2 linked regions of the Pleomorphomonas sp. T1.2MG-36 genome follow. The protein of the gene in region 2 interacts with the protein of the main gene of each other region in a pairwise test. Links are inferred from orthologs where the notes say so. Each region holds a gene or a part of one and is shown on either strand. Other genes may lie near its edges. The genes, in order: gyrA and gyrB.

Evidence for each region.
Region 1: the proteins of gyrB (region 2) and gyrA interact in binary tests that used the Escherichia coli proteins (3 or more experiments, as listed by UniProt). The link is inferred for Pleomorphomonas sp. T1.2MG-36 from one-to-one orthologs.

The regions. Positions count from the first base shown.
Region 1 is NZ_CATNLY010000001.1:572,887-580,975, forward strand. What follows is about bases 296-3,529. They hold gyrA (DNA gyrase subunit A), read right to left. Parts: upstream 3,169-3,529; coding sequence 496-3,168; downstream 296-495. Other genes in these bases: QQZ18_RS02770 (hypothetical protein), read left to right, coding at 296-376. Outside these bases: more of QQZ18_RS02770, read left to right, coding at 128-295; QQZ18_RS02780 (NAD(P)H-dependent oxidoreductase), read right to left, coding at 3,588-4,229; ribosome biogenesis GTPase Der, read right to left, coding at 4,384-5,790; QQZ18_RS02790 (outer membrane protein assembly factor BamB family protein), read right to left, coding at 5,875-7,248; QQZ18_RS02795 (tetratricopeptide repeat protein), read right to left, coding at 7,245-7,922; QQZ18_RS02800 (NnrU family protein), read right to left, coding at 8,068-8,089. UniProt on the Escherichia coli protein: A type II topoisomerase that negatively supercoils closed circular double-stranded (ds) DNA in an ATP-dependent manner to maintain chromosomes in an underwound state.
Region 2 is NZ_CATNLY010000045.1:190,579-197,648, forward strand. The notes cover bases 1,424-4,493. They hold gyrB (DNA topoisomerase (ATP-hydrolyzing) subunit B), read left to right. Parts: upstream 1,424-1,778; coding sequence 1,779-4,208; downstream 4,209-4,493. Other genes in these bases: recF (DNA replication/repair protein RecF), read left to right, coding at 1,424-1,585. Also shown: dnaN (DNA polymerase III subunit beta), read left to right, coding at 1-413; more of recF, read left to right, coding at 434-1,423; QQZ18_RS18505 (DUF429 domain-containing protein), read right to left, coding at 4,698-5,465; QQZ18_RS18510 (hypothetical protein), read right to left, coding at 5,473-5,805; QQZ18_RS18515 (protease inhibitor Inh/omp19 family protein), read left to right, coding at 6,017-6,529; cell division protein ZapE, read left to right, coding at 6,538-7,070. UniProt on the Escherichia coli protein: DNA gyrase negatively supercoils closed circular double-stranded DNA in an ATP-dependent manner to maintain chromosomes in an underwound state.

The sequences.
Region 1 (8,089 bases), on a different replicon or contig from region 2:
CGCGTTTACCATTCATTAAGCATTAGCCCCAATGCATCCAATCGTTCTGATCACATTAACTGACGCGTAACGATCCCGCCCGAAACTCTACCTCTAAAGTAGGTCTCGCATAGGAAGGCGGACTGACATGACGAAGCATCGTGTACCGCGTTTGAGGAAGATGGCCCTCGTCATGGCTGGGCTTTCGGCCGCCGTTCTTTCGATCGGCGCAACGGAGCCCATCTATCCGGAAGTCGGCCGGGGCGACCAGATCTCGAACATTGCCAATTGCGCCGTCGAGACAATCGATGGCCTGAAGGTTTGCGCCAGGGAGGCGCGGGCCAGCGTCGGCGTCACGGTCACCACCGTGGCCGCCGGCCTGACCATCGTCGATTGATAGACAAGGAACCAAGCGAGACGCTTTCGCGCCTCGCTCAGAATGCGGCAAGGGCGCAAGACGTTGGCCACCGTCTTGCGCCCTGACTTTTTTCCGATGGTGCGGCAAGAGCGCCGAGGTCACTCCTCGGCGCCGGCCTCCTCACCGATGTCGGAGATGTGCTCCACGGACACGACCTTCTCGCCCTCGCCCGTATTGAAGATACGGACGCCCTTCGAGGCGCGCGAGACGATGCGAATCTGCCCAACCGGCACGCGAATCAACTGACCGCCATCGGACACGAGCATGATCTGATCGGTCGGCTCCACCGGGAAGCCGGCAACCAGCTTGCCGATCTCGTCGAGCTTGCTCTGATCGGTCGCCTTGATGCCCTTGCCACCGCGTCCCGAAATACGGAACTCGTAGGACGACGAGCGCTTGCCATAGCCTTGCTCGTTGACCGTCAGCACGAACTGCTGGGCGAGCATCATCTCGGCATAACGATCGGGAGTGAGGGCATCGATGCTGTTGACCTCCTCCTCGGCTTCGTCGGCGATCACATCCTCGACGTCGGTCTCCTCGTCTCCAGCCACGCGCTGCTCGGCCGCCCACTGCTTCTGGAATGCGGTCCGTTCGGCCGGATTGGCATCGAAATGGCGCAGGATGGTCATCGAGATCAGCTCGTCACCGTCGGCGAGCGAAATGCCGCGCACGCCAGTGGAATCGCGCCCCTTGAAGACGCGCACGTCGCCGACCGGGAAGCGGATGCACTGGCCGAGAGCCGACACCAGCAGGAAGTCGTCATCCTCGGTGCAGGTCTCGACGCCGACGATGCCATCGGTCTCGTCGTCGAACTTCATCGCGATCTTGCCGTTGCGGTTGACCTGCGTGAAGTCGCTGAGCTTGTTGCGGCGAACGGTACCGAGACGGGTGGCGAACACCACGTCCAGATCCGACCAGGTCCGCTCGTCCTCCGGCAGCGCCAGAATCGACGTGATGCGCTCGCCATCCTGCAGCGGGAGGATGTTCTTGATGAACTTGCCGCGCGACTGTGGCGTGCCGAGCGGCAGCCGCCAAACCTTCAGCTTGTAGGCGATGCCGCGCGAGGAGAAGAACAGCACCGGCGCATGCGTCGAGGCGATGAACAGGCGGGTGACGAAATCCTCTTCCTTGGTCGCCATGCCGGAACGGCCCTTGCCACCACGGTTCTGCGCCCGGTACTGCGACAGCGGCACCCGCTTGATGTAGCCCTCGTGAGAAACGGTGACCACCATCTCCTCGCGGGCGATGAGGTCTTCGTCCTCCATGTCGGCGTCGGACTCGACGATCTCGGTGCGGCGCGGCGTCGCGTAGGCTGCCTTGATCTCGATGAGCTCGTTGCGGATGATCTCCTGCACCCGCTCGCGCGAGGCAAGGATTTCGAGATAGCCCTTGATCTCCTCGGCGAGCTGATTGAGCTCTTCGGAAATCTCGTCCCGGCCGAGCGCGGTCAGGCGCTGCAGGCGAAGATCGAGGATGGCTCGCGCCTGCTCTTCCGAGAGATTGTAGGTGCCGTCGTCGTTCATCTCGTGGCGCGGATCGTCGATCAGACGGATCAGCGCCTCGACATCGGCCGCCGGCCAGCGGCGGGTCATCAACTGCTCGCGGGCAAAGCTCGGGTCAGGCGCGTTGCGGATGACCGAGATCACCTCGTCGATGTTTGCGACGGCGATGGCAAGACCGACCAACACGTGAGCCCTGTCGCGCGCCTTGCCCAGCAGGAAGCGGGTACGCCGCGTCACCACCACCTCGCGGAAGGCGATGAAGGCAGACAGCACGTCCTTGAGGTTCATCAACTGCGGTCGGCCGCCGTTGAGGGCCACCATGTTGACGCCAAACGACGTTTGCAGCTGGGAGAAACGGTAGAGCTGGTTGAGCACCACGTCGGCGACAGCGTCGCGCTTCAACTCGATGACGACGCGGATGCCGTCGCGCGAGCTCTCGTCGCGCAGGTCGGCAATGCCTTCGACACGCTTCTCGCGCACCAGTTCGGCGATCTTCTCGACCATCACCGACTTGTTCACCTGATAGGGAATCTCGGTGACGATCAGCGCTTCACGGTCCTTGCGGATCTGCTCGATGGCGACGCGGCTGCGCATGACGACCGAACCGCGGCCGGTCATGAAAGCCTGCCGGATGCCCGAACGGCCGAGGATCATGGCGCCGGTCGGGAAGTCCGGCCCCGGCAGCACTTCCATCAGCTCTTCGATGTCGGCGTCCGGATTGTCCATCAGACGGATGGTGGCGTCGACCACTTCGCCGAGATTGTGCGACGGAATGTTGGTCGCCATGCCGACGGCGATACCGCCGGAACCGTTGACCAGCAGGTTGGGGAATCGCGCCGGCAGCACCGACGGCTCACGCTCGGACCCGTCGTAATTCGGGTTGAAGTCGACGGTGTCCTTGTCGAGGTCGTCCGTCAGCGCCTGCGCCACCTTCTCGAGGCGGACCTCGGTGTAACGCATGGCGGCGGCGCTGTCGCCGTCGATGGAGCCGAAGTTGCCCTGCCCATCCACCAATGGCAAACGCATGGAGAACGGCTGCGCCATGCGCACCAGGGCGTCGTAGATCGAGCTGTCGCCATGCGGATGGTATTTACCGATGACGTCACCGACCACACGCGCCGACTTGCGGTACGGCTTGTTCCAGTCGTAGCCGTTCTCGCTCATCGAATAGAGGATGCGGCGATGCACCGGCTTCAAGCCGTCGCGCACGTCCGGCAGGGCGCGGGACACGATCACGCTCATGGCGTAATCGAGATAACTGCGCTTCATTTCCTCGATGATCGACACCGGCTTGATGTCGGTCGGCTCGGCGCCGTCGGGTGTCTTCGTCTCTTCAGCCAATGGCTTCAACTTCCTGAACTACTCCGCCGTCCAGTCAAAAGACCTGAAGGAGGCAGGGATTGTCTTTACGGCTTTACCGCCCGGTCGGACAAGGCTTCGTCATTTGCGACCGGAACTGCCGGATATGCTTCGTTCTAGCCGATTCTGACGGCGGAATCCATGGCGACACGCCCCCGTCAACAGCCATCGGCACGGGTAAATTTACCCTTTCACATCAACACATTATTCGGGCTTTTTAGTGGCTGCGATCAACCGGTGGAAAACCTTGCCTAAACTTCGCCACGGATACGGGGCGTCCATGCCTCCGAAAGGCACAAAGGACGCCCCGAACCGTTCCGAAACTCGCCTCAGTTGATCTCGGTGACGAACTTTTCCTTCGGCCAACGCACCTTCTTGAGGTTCACGAGCCAGTCCTTGTCGGCTTGGCGATATCCAAGCGGCAGGATCGTGACCGAGCGAAGACCGCGCGCTCCGAGGCCGAGCAACTCATCGAGCGCCTCGGCATCGAACCCTTCCATCGGCGTTGCATCCACTTCCAGCATCGCCGCTTCGGCGATGGCGAGGCCGAAGCCGATATAGGCCTGGCGTGCCGCATGCTCGAAGTTGGTTCGGGCGTCGCGCGGCACATAGGCGGACAGCAGCCGCTGCCGGTAGGCGTTCCAGTTGGCGAGCCGCTCGCCATCGAGCTTGCGCTCCTCGACGACGAAGTCGAAGGCTTCGTTGATGCGATCGGCCGTGTAGGTATCCCAGGCGGCAAAGACCAGCAGGTGCGAAGCTTCGACGACCTGCGCCTGACCGCTGGCGATCGGCAGGATCTTCGCCTTGATGTCGGGATTGGTGATGACCAGCAGTTCGTAGGGTTGCAGTCCGCTCGACGTCGGCGCGAGGCGGGCAGCCTCCACGATCCGGTCGACCTTGTCCTGCGGGACCGTGCGCGTCGGGTCGAACTTCTTGGTGGCGTAGCGCCAGTTGAGTTTGTCGAGAAGCATGAAGGCAATTCCCAGGATAGAGAAGAACAGGCCGGGGGAGCACGTGCAATCGGCGCGACGCCCCCACCGGAAGGCTGGATGACACTCGTCCCGCCACCCAGGAGGCGCAACGACCTCGCGCCGTTGTCACCGAGAAGTGAGCTTCCCTCCCCGATCAGTCCTTCTTGTCGTAAGGATTGTCACCACCGGAGCGCATCTGGACGCGGATCGGCGTCCCGGGCATGCTGAAGGTTTCCCTGAGCCCGTTGGCGAGATAGCGCATGTAGCTCTCGGGCATGGCCTCCGGCCGGGAGCCGAAGATGACGAACATCGGCGGCCGCGTCTTGGCCTGGGTGATATAGCGGATTTTCAGGCGGCGGCCGGCGACTGCCGGCGGCGGATGATGCTCGATGAGACTGGTCAGCCAGCGATTGAGGCGTCCGGTGGAAATGCGCGTGTTCCAGACGTCATAGGAGCGCACCACCGCCTGCATCAGCTTGTCGATGCCTTGGCCGTTGAGACCGGAGAGCGGCACCAGTTCCACGCCACGCACCTGCGGCAGAAGCCGCTCGCATTCCTCCCGCAACTCCTTGAGCTTGCTGGCGCGATCCTCGACCAGATCCCACTTGTTGAGACCGATCACCAAGGCCCGGCCCTCGCGAACGATCAGGTCGACGATGTGAAGGTCCTGCTTCTCGAAGGGAATGGTGGCGTCGAGCAGAACGACCACCACCTCGGCGAACTTGATGGCCCGAAGCGCATCGGCCACCGACAGCTTCTCCAGCTTTTCCTGCACGCGCGCCTTGCGGCGCAGACCGGCAGTGTCGAACAGCTTCACCTCGCGGTCGCGCCACACCCAATCGACCGAAATGGAGTCGCGGGTGATACCGGCCTCCGGCCCGGTGAGCAGACGATCCTCGCCGATCATTCTGTTGATCAGCGTCGACTTGCCGGCGTTCGGTCGTCCGGTGACGGTGACGCGCAACGGCCGCTGTTCCTGCGGACGGACGAGATTGCCCTCCTCGTCGACGTCGAGGTTGACCACCGCCTCCTCGCTCTCCGGCTCGGCAAAGCCGAGACGGCCCTCGAACGCGTCGCGCAATACGTCGTAGAGATCTGCCATGCCCTCGCCATGCTCGGCCGAGATGGCGATTGCCTCGCCGAGACCAAGCTCATAGGCCTCCATCAATCCCGGCTGGACGCCGCGTCCTTCGGCCTTGTTGGCCACCAGGATCACTTCGCGGTCCATGCGGCGGATCACGTCGGAGAAATGCTTGTCGAGCGGCGTGATGCCGGCCCGCGCGTCATAGAGGAACAGGATGGCGTCGGCTTCGCGGATCGCCGTCTCTGTCTGGGCGCGCATGCGCCCCGCGAGCGAATCCGGATCGGCTTCCTCTAGGCCGGCGGTATCGATCACCTGAAATGTCAGATCGCCAAGCCGGCCGCTACCGACGCGGCGGTCGCGCGTCACGCCCGGCGTGTCGTCGACCAGCGCCAGCTTCTTGCCGACGAGGCGATTGAACAAGGTTGATTTGCCGACATTCGGACGGCCGACGAGAGCGACGGTCGGTTGCGCGGGCATGGTCGAGACTTCCTTCAATAGACATTGCGGCGCCGGACCAAACCGATCCGCCGCCGCCCGTCTTTTTGTCCTATGGCGCCGCGATCAATTCACGGCGATGAGCGTACCGTCTCCGGCAAGAACCATCATCTTGCCAGAGCTCAGGATCGGTGCAATCGCACCGCTGAATCCAATCTCGGTGGTGACGCCGAGCGCGCCGGTAACGGCATCCACCGAAGCGATGCGGCCATCGTTGGACGTGGCCCACAGCTTGCCAGCTGCCATCACCGGTCCGGCCCACGAGCCCTTGCGGCTCGAGGACGGCTTGAGCGGCAGCGTTTGCGCCCAGACCACCTTGCCGGTCTTGAGGTCGATGGCGATCATTCTGTTCTCGAGATCGATCAGGAACAGACTGCTGCCGGAAACGACCGGCGTCTCGGCGCTGCCAATCGGCTGCTGCCAGCGAACGTCGCCGGTCTTGAGATCGAGAGCGACCAGAGCGCCGCCGATGCCGGTGGCGTAGACGGCGTCGCCATGGATCACCGGGCTCGCCGAAGCATCCCGCAGTCCGGTGATCGCCGAAATCGAGCCGCTGCCGGTGATGGAGGCTTGCCACTTGACGTTGCCGGTGGCGAGGTCGAAAGCCTGGATCTGGCCGGTCGATCCGGCGACCACGACAGTGTCGGCGGAAATCGCGGCGCTGCCGGCACCGGCGAGCGCGGCGCCCGAAACCTCGGTCGAGGCGCGCCAACCGGATGCGCCGGTCGCCGCATCGAAGGCCTGGACCACACCCGACTGGGCGGTGACCACTACTTTGCCGCCACCCACCGCGGGCGCCGAACGAGCCGGCGCATCGAGCTTCACGCGCCACAGGATCGAGCTGGTCGCGGCATCGATCGAAAGAAGCTCGCCGTATCCGGTCGCCGCGTAGACGCGACCACCCGCAACGGCCAGACCGCCACCGCCGACCGGATCGCGCGCGCCGGACGGGTAAACGCCGACGTGCCAGGTCGCGCCACTGTTGGCCACCTTGAACCCCGAGACAACGCCAGCGGAGTCATAAACATAGACGATGCCATCGGCGGCCACCGGACGCGCCGAGATGCCGCGTCCCTTGCTGGTGGAAAGCCCCATCATGCCGTTGCCGAAGCCGGACTTGCCACCCTTGATCGACCAATAGTGCACGCCTTGCAGGGCACCGACGACATTGCCGGGGTCGTTGGTCGCGGTACCGCCGGGCTGCGACCATGCGGCGAGCGCCGTCGCCGCGCCAATGGTCGCTCGACCGTTGGTCACGCCCCGAGTCGGGTCGGACACGGCCAGAATCGAGGTGCGATTGCCCTCGGCGACCGGCTGGTCCTTCTTGAACGGGTTGAGCGAAGACAGCGAGTCCATCGCCGAATCCGAGCCGCACCCGCCGAGCGTCATGGTGACGACCAATGCGAAAGCCACCGAGGAAAGGCGCGGAGAAACCATCATCCAGCCGCTCCGCTATCGCCGTTTCCGGCCTCCGAGGCTGCAAGATCGCTCAGCACGCGCGCCCGGTTACGGGTACCCGACGGTGTCGTCGGATCGTCGATGAGCTTCCGGGCTTCCTCGCCGGCCAACTTCCAATCCTCGGCGCGAACGGCCGCGAGGGCGACGATCTCGCGCGCAGCATGGCGCCAGGGGGAGATATCGTTGTTGTAGCTGTCGACCCGCGCCTTGATCTGGTCGAGGCTTTCCCGATCGACGGCGATCAACGCAGCGCGGACGGCGGCGAGATCACGCAACGGCTGGTCGACGCCCGAAGTCTTTGACAGATCCTCGAAAGCGGCAAGCGCGTTGTCCATCTCACCCATCGCCGCGTGTTCCGAAGCGGCGCGGAAGCGTGCCAACACCTGATATTGCTTCGGCGCACCAGAGCCATAGACCGCGAGCGACTCGGCGAGCGCCTTGTGATCTCCGGCCTTTACCGAGGCCAGCACCTGCGAATAGGCGTCGCCGGCCGCGTTGGCACGGCTGGTCGCCCAGTAATCATAGCCACGCCAGGCAGCGGTACCCGCGACGATAAGTCCGGCCACCACGTAAAGAACCCAGCCGTAACGCTTCCACAGGCCCGTCAGCCGATCGCGGCGCAGGTCTTCGCCGACTTCGTCGAAAATATCAGACATCTTCTACCCAACTATCGGCTCGCGGCCCTCGCGGTCGCTACCCATACACGGCCTGCGCCAACCCCAGCCAGCGCAACTCATCGACGCCGTTTACAGCCTTTTTCGCGGCAACGCCACCTCTTCATGCGGACAGGGCCGAGCCCCCTCACAGCAAAGGCATGCCGATC
Region 2 (7,070 bases):
TGGTGCTGACGTCCAAGCTGATCGATGGCACCTTCCCCGACTACGGCCGAGTGATCCCGCAGGGCAATGACAAGGAACTGCGCGTCGACAAGGCCGAGTTCGCCGAAGCGGTCGATCGCGTTTCCACCATCTCGTCCGAGCGCGGCCGCGCCGTGAAGCTGGCACTTGCCGAAGGGCGCCTCATTCTCACCGTCGTCAACCCGGACTCGGGTACCGCCACCGAGGAGGTGATGGTCGACTATGCCGACACGCCACTCGAGATCGGCTTCAATGCCCGTTATCTCCTGGACATTGCCGGGCAGCTGACGTCGGAGACGGCGGTGTTCCATCTTGCCGATGCCGGCTCTCCGACACTGATCCAGGATGCCGGCGACGGCGCCACGCTTTATGTGCTGATGCCGATGCGGGTGTGATCTGCCGCCGCTGGAATGCCATGACAGAATCCCGTCCGGAGGCGAAGGTGCGCGTGAGCCGCCTTCGCCTCAACGATTTCCGCAACCATGCCGACCTCTCGCTCGATTTCCCGGGCCGGTCGGTGGTGCTCGTCGGCCAGAACGGCGTCGGCAAGACCAATGTTCTCGAGGCTCTGTCGCTGCTTTCCCCGGGCAGGGGTTTCCGGCGGGCGACGCTCGCCGAGATGGCGCGGCTTGGCGGTTCTGGCGGCTTTTCCGTGCTGGCCAATGTGGAGGGTGCCTACGGCGCGGTGCGCATCGGCACCGGGTCGGGCCCGGACGAGCCGGCGCGGCGGCTGCTTGTCGATGGTGAGCCCCAGAAAGGCAGCGAGCGGCTTTCCGATCATCTGCGGCTCATCTGGCTCGTCCCGGCCATGGATGGCCTGTTCATGGGGCCTGCGGGCGATCGACGCCGCTTCCTCGACCGGCTGGTGCTGGCGGTCGATCCGGCGCACGGTCGGCGCGTGTCGTCCTATGAACAGTCGGTTGCCTCCCGCAACCGACTGCTTGAGGCACGCGATGCCGATGCTGCTTGGCTCGACGCCGTCGAAGCCGAAATCGCCGCGACCGGCGTCGCCGTGGCTGCGGCTCGGCGCGAGACGGTGCATTGCCTTGCCCGCTTGATCGCGGCGCGTCCGGATGGCGACGATGTCTTCCCGCGTGCCTCGGTTCAGCTGACCGGCGACGTCGATGCGGCGCTCGATGGCGCGGCGGCGGCCGACGTCGAGGACTGGTTGAGAGCCGATCTCAGGGCGGGTCGCTCCCGCGACCGTGCGGCCGGCCGAACGCTCGTCGGTCCGCATCGCTCCGATCTTTCGGTGCGCCACGCTGAAAAGGACATGCCGGCGTCGGCGTCTTCGACGGGCGAGCAGAAGGCGTTGCTCACCGGCCTCGTGCTGGCGCAGGCGGCCTTGGTCACCGAACTGACCGGCAGCCCTCCGGTGCTTCTGCTCGACGAAGTGGCCGCCCACCTCGATGCCCGCCGACGGCGATCGTTGGTCGATCTCGTCGCCGCGCTTGGCGTTCAGGCCTTCATGACGGGTACTGACGCGGCTCCGTTCGAAGCCTTTGCCGGCGAAGCGGAAATCATCGCGATTCCAGACAACGGCAGGCCGGATTTCCGGCAATTTTGAGCCTGATTCGCCGCATTTCCACCCGATTGGCGGACCATGGTATCGCCAACATTTGACCGCTGGAATGAACCCTCGGCGAGGTCATTGAAAAATAAGGGGTTTCAGCCTTTCGCCGACGATGGTTGAAGCCACCCCCGCCAGCCTTTATGAAGGCTCAGGCGGGATGTTCCCGAGACGAGAAACGAAGGCCTCCATGACCGACACCACAGCCTACGACCCCGACGACTACGGCGCCGAATCCATCAAGGTGCTGAAGGGGCTCGACGCGGTGCGCAAGCGCCCCGGCATGTATATCGGCGACACCGATGATGGCTCAGGCCTGCACCATATGGTCTACGAAGTGGTGGACAACGCCATCGATGAGGCGCTGGCCGGCCATGCCGACGTGGTGAAGGTCCGCCTCAATGCCGATGGCTCCTGCACGGTGCGCGACAATGGTCGCGGCATTCCCACCGACATCCACAAGGAAGAGGGCGTGTCGGCGGCCGAGGTCATCATGACCCAGCTGCACGCCGGCGGTAAGTTCGACCAGAACTCCTACAAGGTGTCGGGTGGCCTGCACGGTGTCGGCGTGTCGGTGGTCAACGCACTGTCCGTCTGGTTGAAGCTCAAGGTCTGGCGGCACGATCTGGTGCACGAGATGAGTTTCTCGAACGGCGTGCCGGACGGTCCGTTGGCCGTCACGGGAACGAGCGTCGGCGAGAAGGGCACGGAGGTGACCTTCATGCCGAGCCACGAGACCTTCAAGGGGGTCACCGACTTCGATTTCGCCACGCTGGAGCGTCGCCTGCGCGAGCTGGCTTTCCTGAACTCCGGTGTGCGCATCCTCCTTGAGGACAATCGCGGCGTCGAGCCGCGCATCGAGGAACTGCATTACGAAGGCGGCCTTGAAGCCTTCGTGCGTTACCTCGACCGCTCGAGGAAGCCGGCGATAGCCAAGCCGATCCTGGTCTCGACCGACAAGGACGGCATCACCGTCGAGGTCGCGCTCTGGTGGAACGACAGCTACCACGAGAACGTGCTCTGCTTCACCAACAACATTCCCCAGCGCGACGGCGGAACCCACCTCGCCGGTTTCCGCGCCGCGCTGACGCGTCAGGTGACCAGTTATGCCGAAGGCGCCGGCATCTCCAAGCGTGAGAAGGTGACGCTGACCGGCGACGACTGCCGCGAAGGTTTGACCTGCGTGTTGTCGGTGAAGGTGCCTGACCCGAAATTTTCCAGCCAGACCAAGGACAAGCTGGTGTCGTCCGAGGTGCGTCCCGTTGTCGAGAGTGCCCTCAACGAAGCGTTCTCCACCTGGTTCGAGGAACATCCGGCCGAAGCGCGCACGGTGGTCGGCAAGGTCGTCGAAGCCGCGGCCGCCCGTGAGGCAGCCCGCAAGGCGCGCGAGCTGACCCGCCGCAAGGGCGCGCTCGACATGGCGTCGCTCCCCGGCAAGCTCGCCGAATGCCAGGACCGCGATCCCGCCAACACCGAGCTGTTCCTCGTCGAGGGTGACTCGGCCGGTGGCTCGGCCAAGCAGGGCCGGAACAGGGAGTTCCAGGCGGTTCTGCCTCTCAGGGGCAAGATCCTCAACGTGGAACGGGCGCGCTTCGATAAGATGCTATCTTCGGCCGAGATCGGCACGCTGATCACTGCGCTTGGCACGTCGATCGGTACCGACGAGTTCGCGCCGGACAAGCTCCGCTACCACAAGATCATCATCATGACCGACGCCGACGTCGACGGCGCCCATATTCGCACGCTGTTGCTCACCTTCTTCTTCCGGCAGATGCCGGCGCTGATCGAGCGCGGTCATATCTACATCGCCCAGCCGCCGCTCTATAAGGTGACGCGCGGCAAGTCCGAGCAGTATCTGAAGGACGAGCGGGCGTTGGAAGACTTCCTGGTGACGCAGGGTCTCGATGAGGCGGTGCTGAAGCTCGCCGATGGCGAAGCGCTGGCAGGACAGGATCTTCGGGTCATCGTCGATCGGGCACGTATCGTCCGGAACCTCATTGACGGACTGCATCACCGCTATAGCCATGACGTCGTCGAACAAGCGGCGATTGCCGGGGCGCTCGACGCCCGGCTCCTGGAAAACCGCGAGGCGGCGCAGAACGCTGCCGAAAGCGTGGCTGCCCGCCTTGATATCATCGCCGATGAGTTCGAGAAGGGGTGGACGGGCGAGGCCTTGTCCGATGGCAGCCTCGCCTTCCATCGCGTCGTGCGCGGCGTTACCGAGACCAGCATCATCGACGCGGCGCTGCTGTCGTCGGCCGATGCGCGCAAGCTGACCGCCCACCATGAGCACTTGGCCGCCACTTATGGCATGGCCGCCGCTCTCCGGCGCCGGGACAGCGAAATCGCGGTGCGCGGTCCGCGTACGTTGCTGGATGCTGTCTATGCCGCCGGCCGCAAGGGTATCGCCATGCAGCGCTACAAGGGCCTCGGCGAGATGAACGCCGAGCAGCTCTGGGAGACGACGCTCGATCCCAACGCCCGCTCGCTGTTGCGCGTTCACGTCAGCGAAGCGATCGAGGCCGACGACATCTTCGAACGGTTGATGGGCGATGAGGTGGAGCCGCGTCGCGAGTTCATCCAGGCCAACGCCTTGTCGGTCGCCAATCTCGACGTTTGACATCGGTCCCGCCTGGCCGAACCTCGGCGTACGGCAGCTGAATTGGGTGACCTTGGCAGGCTCTTCAGGCTTGCCGAGGCTACTCGGCGAGATTCTTGTCGCTTGCCGCCATGCCCCGCTCGCAAAGCCGTCCGAATTCTCCGGGCGGCCCTCCTGAACGAGACGGCGGCCCGCGATTTTGGCGCGGGCCTGGGCCATGCACCTCGGCTGGGCGCGTAAAATCCGATTGGGCCTCCGCTATCCGGATGGACCTTCACCCAAACCCTACGAAGCTTGAAGTGTTGATCGCAACGCGTCATGCCGCGGCGACGAGCTCGGCAGCTTGGCCGGTTCCCCAAACTTCAGGCCCGAGGCGTACCCACTTCAAAACCCCGACCCAGTCTTCACATTCATGGACCATCTTTCGTCGCCGGCAGTCCCGCAGGGTTTTGTCGCTGTGACTATGGTCTCCGGGCAGCGCCGACATCCAGGGACGCCGCGACTATTCCATCAACGGCAAGTGACGCCCTGCGGCACCCAAACCGCCGATGCCGCATCGCCATACGGCCGCGCCCGACCGTCAAGCGCCATGGCGCCGGCAAGTGCGGCGACGACGGCGTCGAGGCGATCTTCGAACGCCTTGAGAGTCCTGCCGCGTGCGCCCAGTGGCGGGAGTGTAAGGGCGGCGGCGCTGCCGGCCAACATGCCGTCAAGCGTGGTGACGATGGTCGCCCAAATCTCGTAAAGCCGCAGGCGGCGCTCGGCGAGCGGCAGGCCGCGCCAGTATTTGCCGGTGTTTCCAGCCTTGTACGGCAGGCGGTAGGCCGCGCCGAGAAGCTCGATCAGCGCCGGATGCGGGTAGATTTCCACCCTACAGGGCGGACGGATGTCGAGGGTGGCGAGCGGATAGCCCGCGGCGGAAAGTCCCGCCTCCAGTGCGCGGCCGACAGCGCCGGGCCGATCCGCGGTGGGCGAATGGGTTCCGGCGCCTCGACCGGAGTAGGCGCGATTGACGGCATTGTCGGCGGCCCGGCGCGTGAGGATCGGTGCGTCCATCATCGGCATGTCCACGGCGACGAGATCGGGCGCCCTCCCGGCGAGACGACAAGCAGCTGCGATCAGGGCGGAGGGGCCGCTGCCGACATTGTCACCTGTGAGGCCGATGAACTCTTCGAATGAGGCTGCCGCTGCGATCAGATGCCAGACTGTGCCGGTCTTGGCGGCCAGGGCCACGCCGCTCGGGTTGGCCGAAGTCCAGGCCGCATCGATCCCGAGCACGACTTTTTCAGATGGTGAAGCCGACATGTCTCCTCGTCGGACGCTGCGATCGGCGTGCGCCGGCCAGCATCAGGAAGATGCCGGAAATGCCGGCAACGGCGAGAGTCGGCCAGGCAAGTATCGCCGAGCCCCATTCTGTCCATGCCGCGTCGCCGACGAGAGGCTTCAACAGCCCCTCCACCCGATCGACGAAATCGGGAGCAATGAGAGAAAGGCTTTCGGACAGCGGAGTCATCACCACCGTATCGGCGGCGATCGATGAAATTCCGTCGGAAATCAGCGCCACAACGCCGATGGCAAACAGCACAAGCCCAACCACACGCGCAACAAAGGACAACATGCTAGTGCTCCCCCGCCCGAACACGGGGCGTATCTTGTGGCTTTCGCGTCTTCCGTGCAACGTCGACGATAGGCATTTGTTTCTATTTTCAAGTTTTTTCAGCCTCCGGTTCCCCTTCGGGACCGGGGCAGCTATCATCGGCCGCCATGATTGGAGAGAATCACGCCGGGAGCCACGGCGTCCTCTTCCCGTCCCTTGGGAGCCTCACCTGATGCGCATCACCGCCACCGTCTCCGTCGTTTCCGTCCTCGCGCTCGCTGCCTGCGGCAGCTACGCGCCGCCGCCGCCGCGCATCGCTCCGTTGGCGCCCCAGCCGGTCAATCCGGTGGCAAGTCAGGCACTGCCGGCGCCGGTGGCTCCCGCCATGCCGCAGCCGACGACCGATGTGGCCCTCGGACAGCCGACGGCGATGCCTGCCAATCCGGCCGCTGCCGCCGATGTGCGCAAGGCCGACCTGATCGGTGGATGGACATTGGCCTCGGCCGGAGAAACTTGCCAGCTCTCCATGAACCTGACCACCTGGAGCGGCGGCTATCGTGCGTCGACGCGCGGTTGCGTATCCGACGAACTGAAAGCCGTGGGCGCGTGGGATGTCTCCGGCAAGGAGATCTTGCTGAAGGACGCTTCCGGCGCCGTTGTCGCTCGTCTCTACGCCGCGGCTCCCAATCGCTATTCCGGCCAGACCGACGTCAGCAAGCGCGGCGTGCAGTTCTTCCGCGGCTGATCGCGGGAATGACGGCGGAGGCTCCGGCCGGCGAAATCGCCCTCTGGCTCGATGGCGAAGTCTCCGCCGGCCGTTTGACGGCTGACGCCGCGCAGCGGCACGCCGCCTTTGCCCTTGACCGGTTGCTCAAAAAGCTCGCGATGCCACGTCGGCGCCGTCGTTTGCTCGGTCTCATTCCGGTGGGGCGGACGCCGACGGTGCGTGGCCTCTACCTCTGGGGCGGCGTCGGGCGGGGCAAGACGCTGTTGATGGACCGCTTTCACGCGGCAGCGCCGGTCAGCAGGAAGCGGCGGCAGCATTTTCACGCCTTCATGGCCGACATGCACGATGCCATCGCCACGGCGCGGCGGGCCATGGCGGCCGGCGACCCGCGCGATCCCGTCGAGATCGTGGCGCGGACCCTTGCGGACGAGGTCAAGCTCCTTTGCTTTGACGAGTTCTCGGTAACCGATATCGCCGATGCCATGCTGCTCGGCCGCCTGTTCGGCCGCCTCTTCGACCTCGGTCTGACCCTGGTCGCGACGTCCAACGTCGCGCCCGA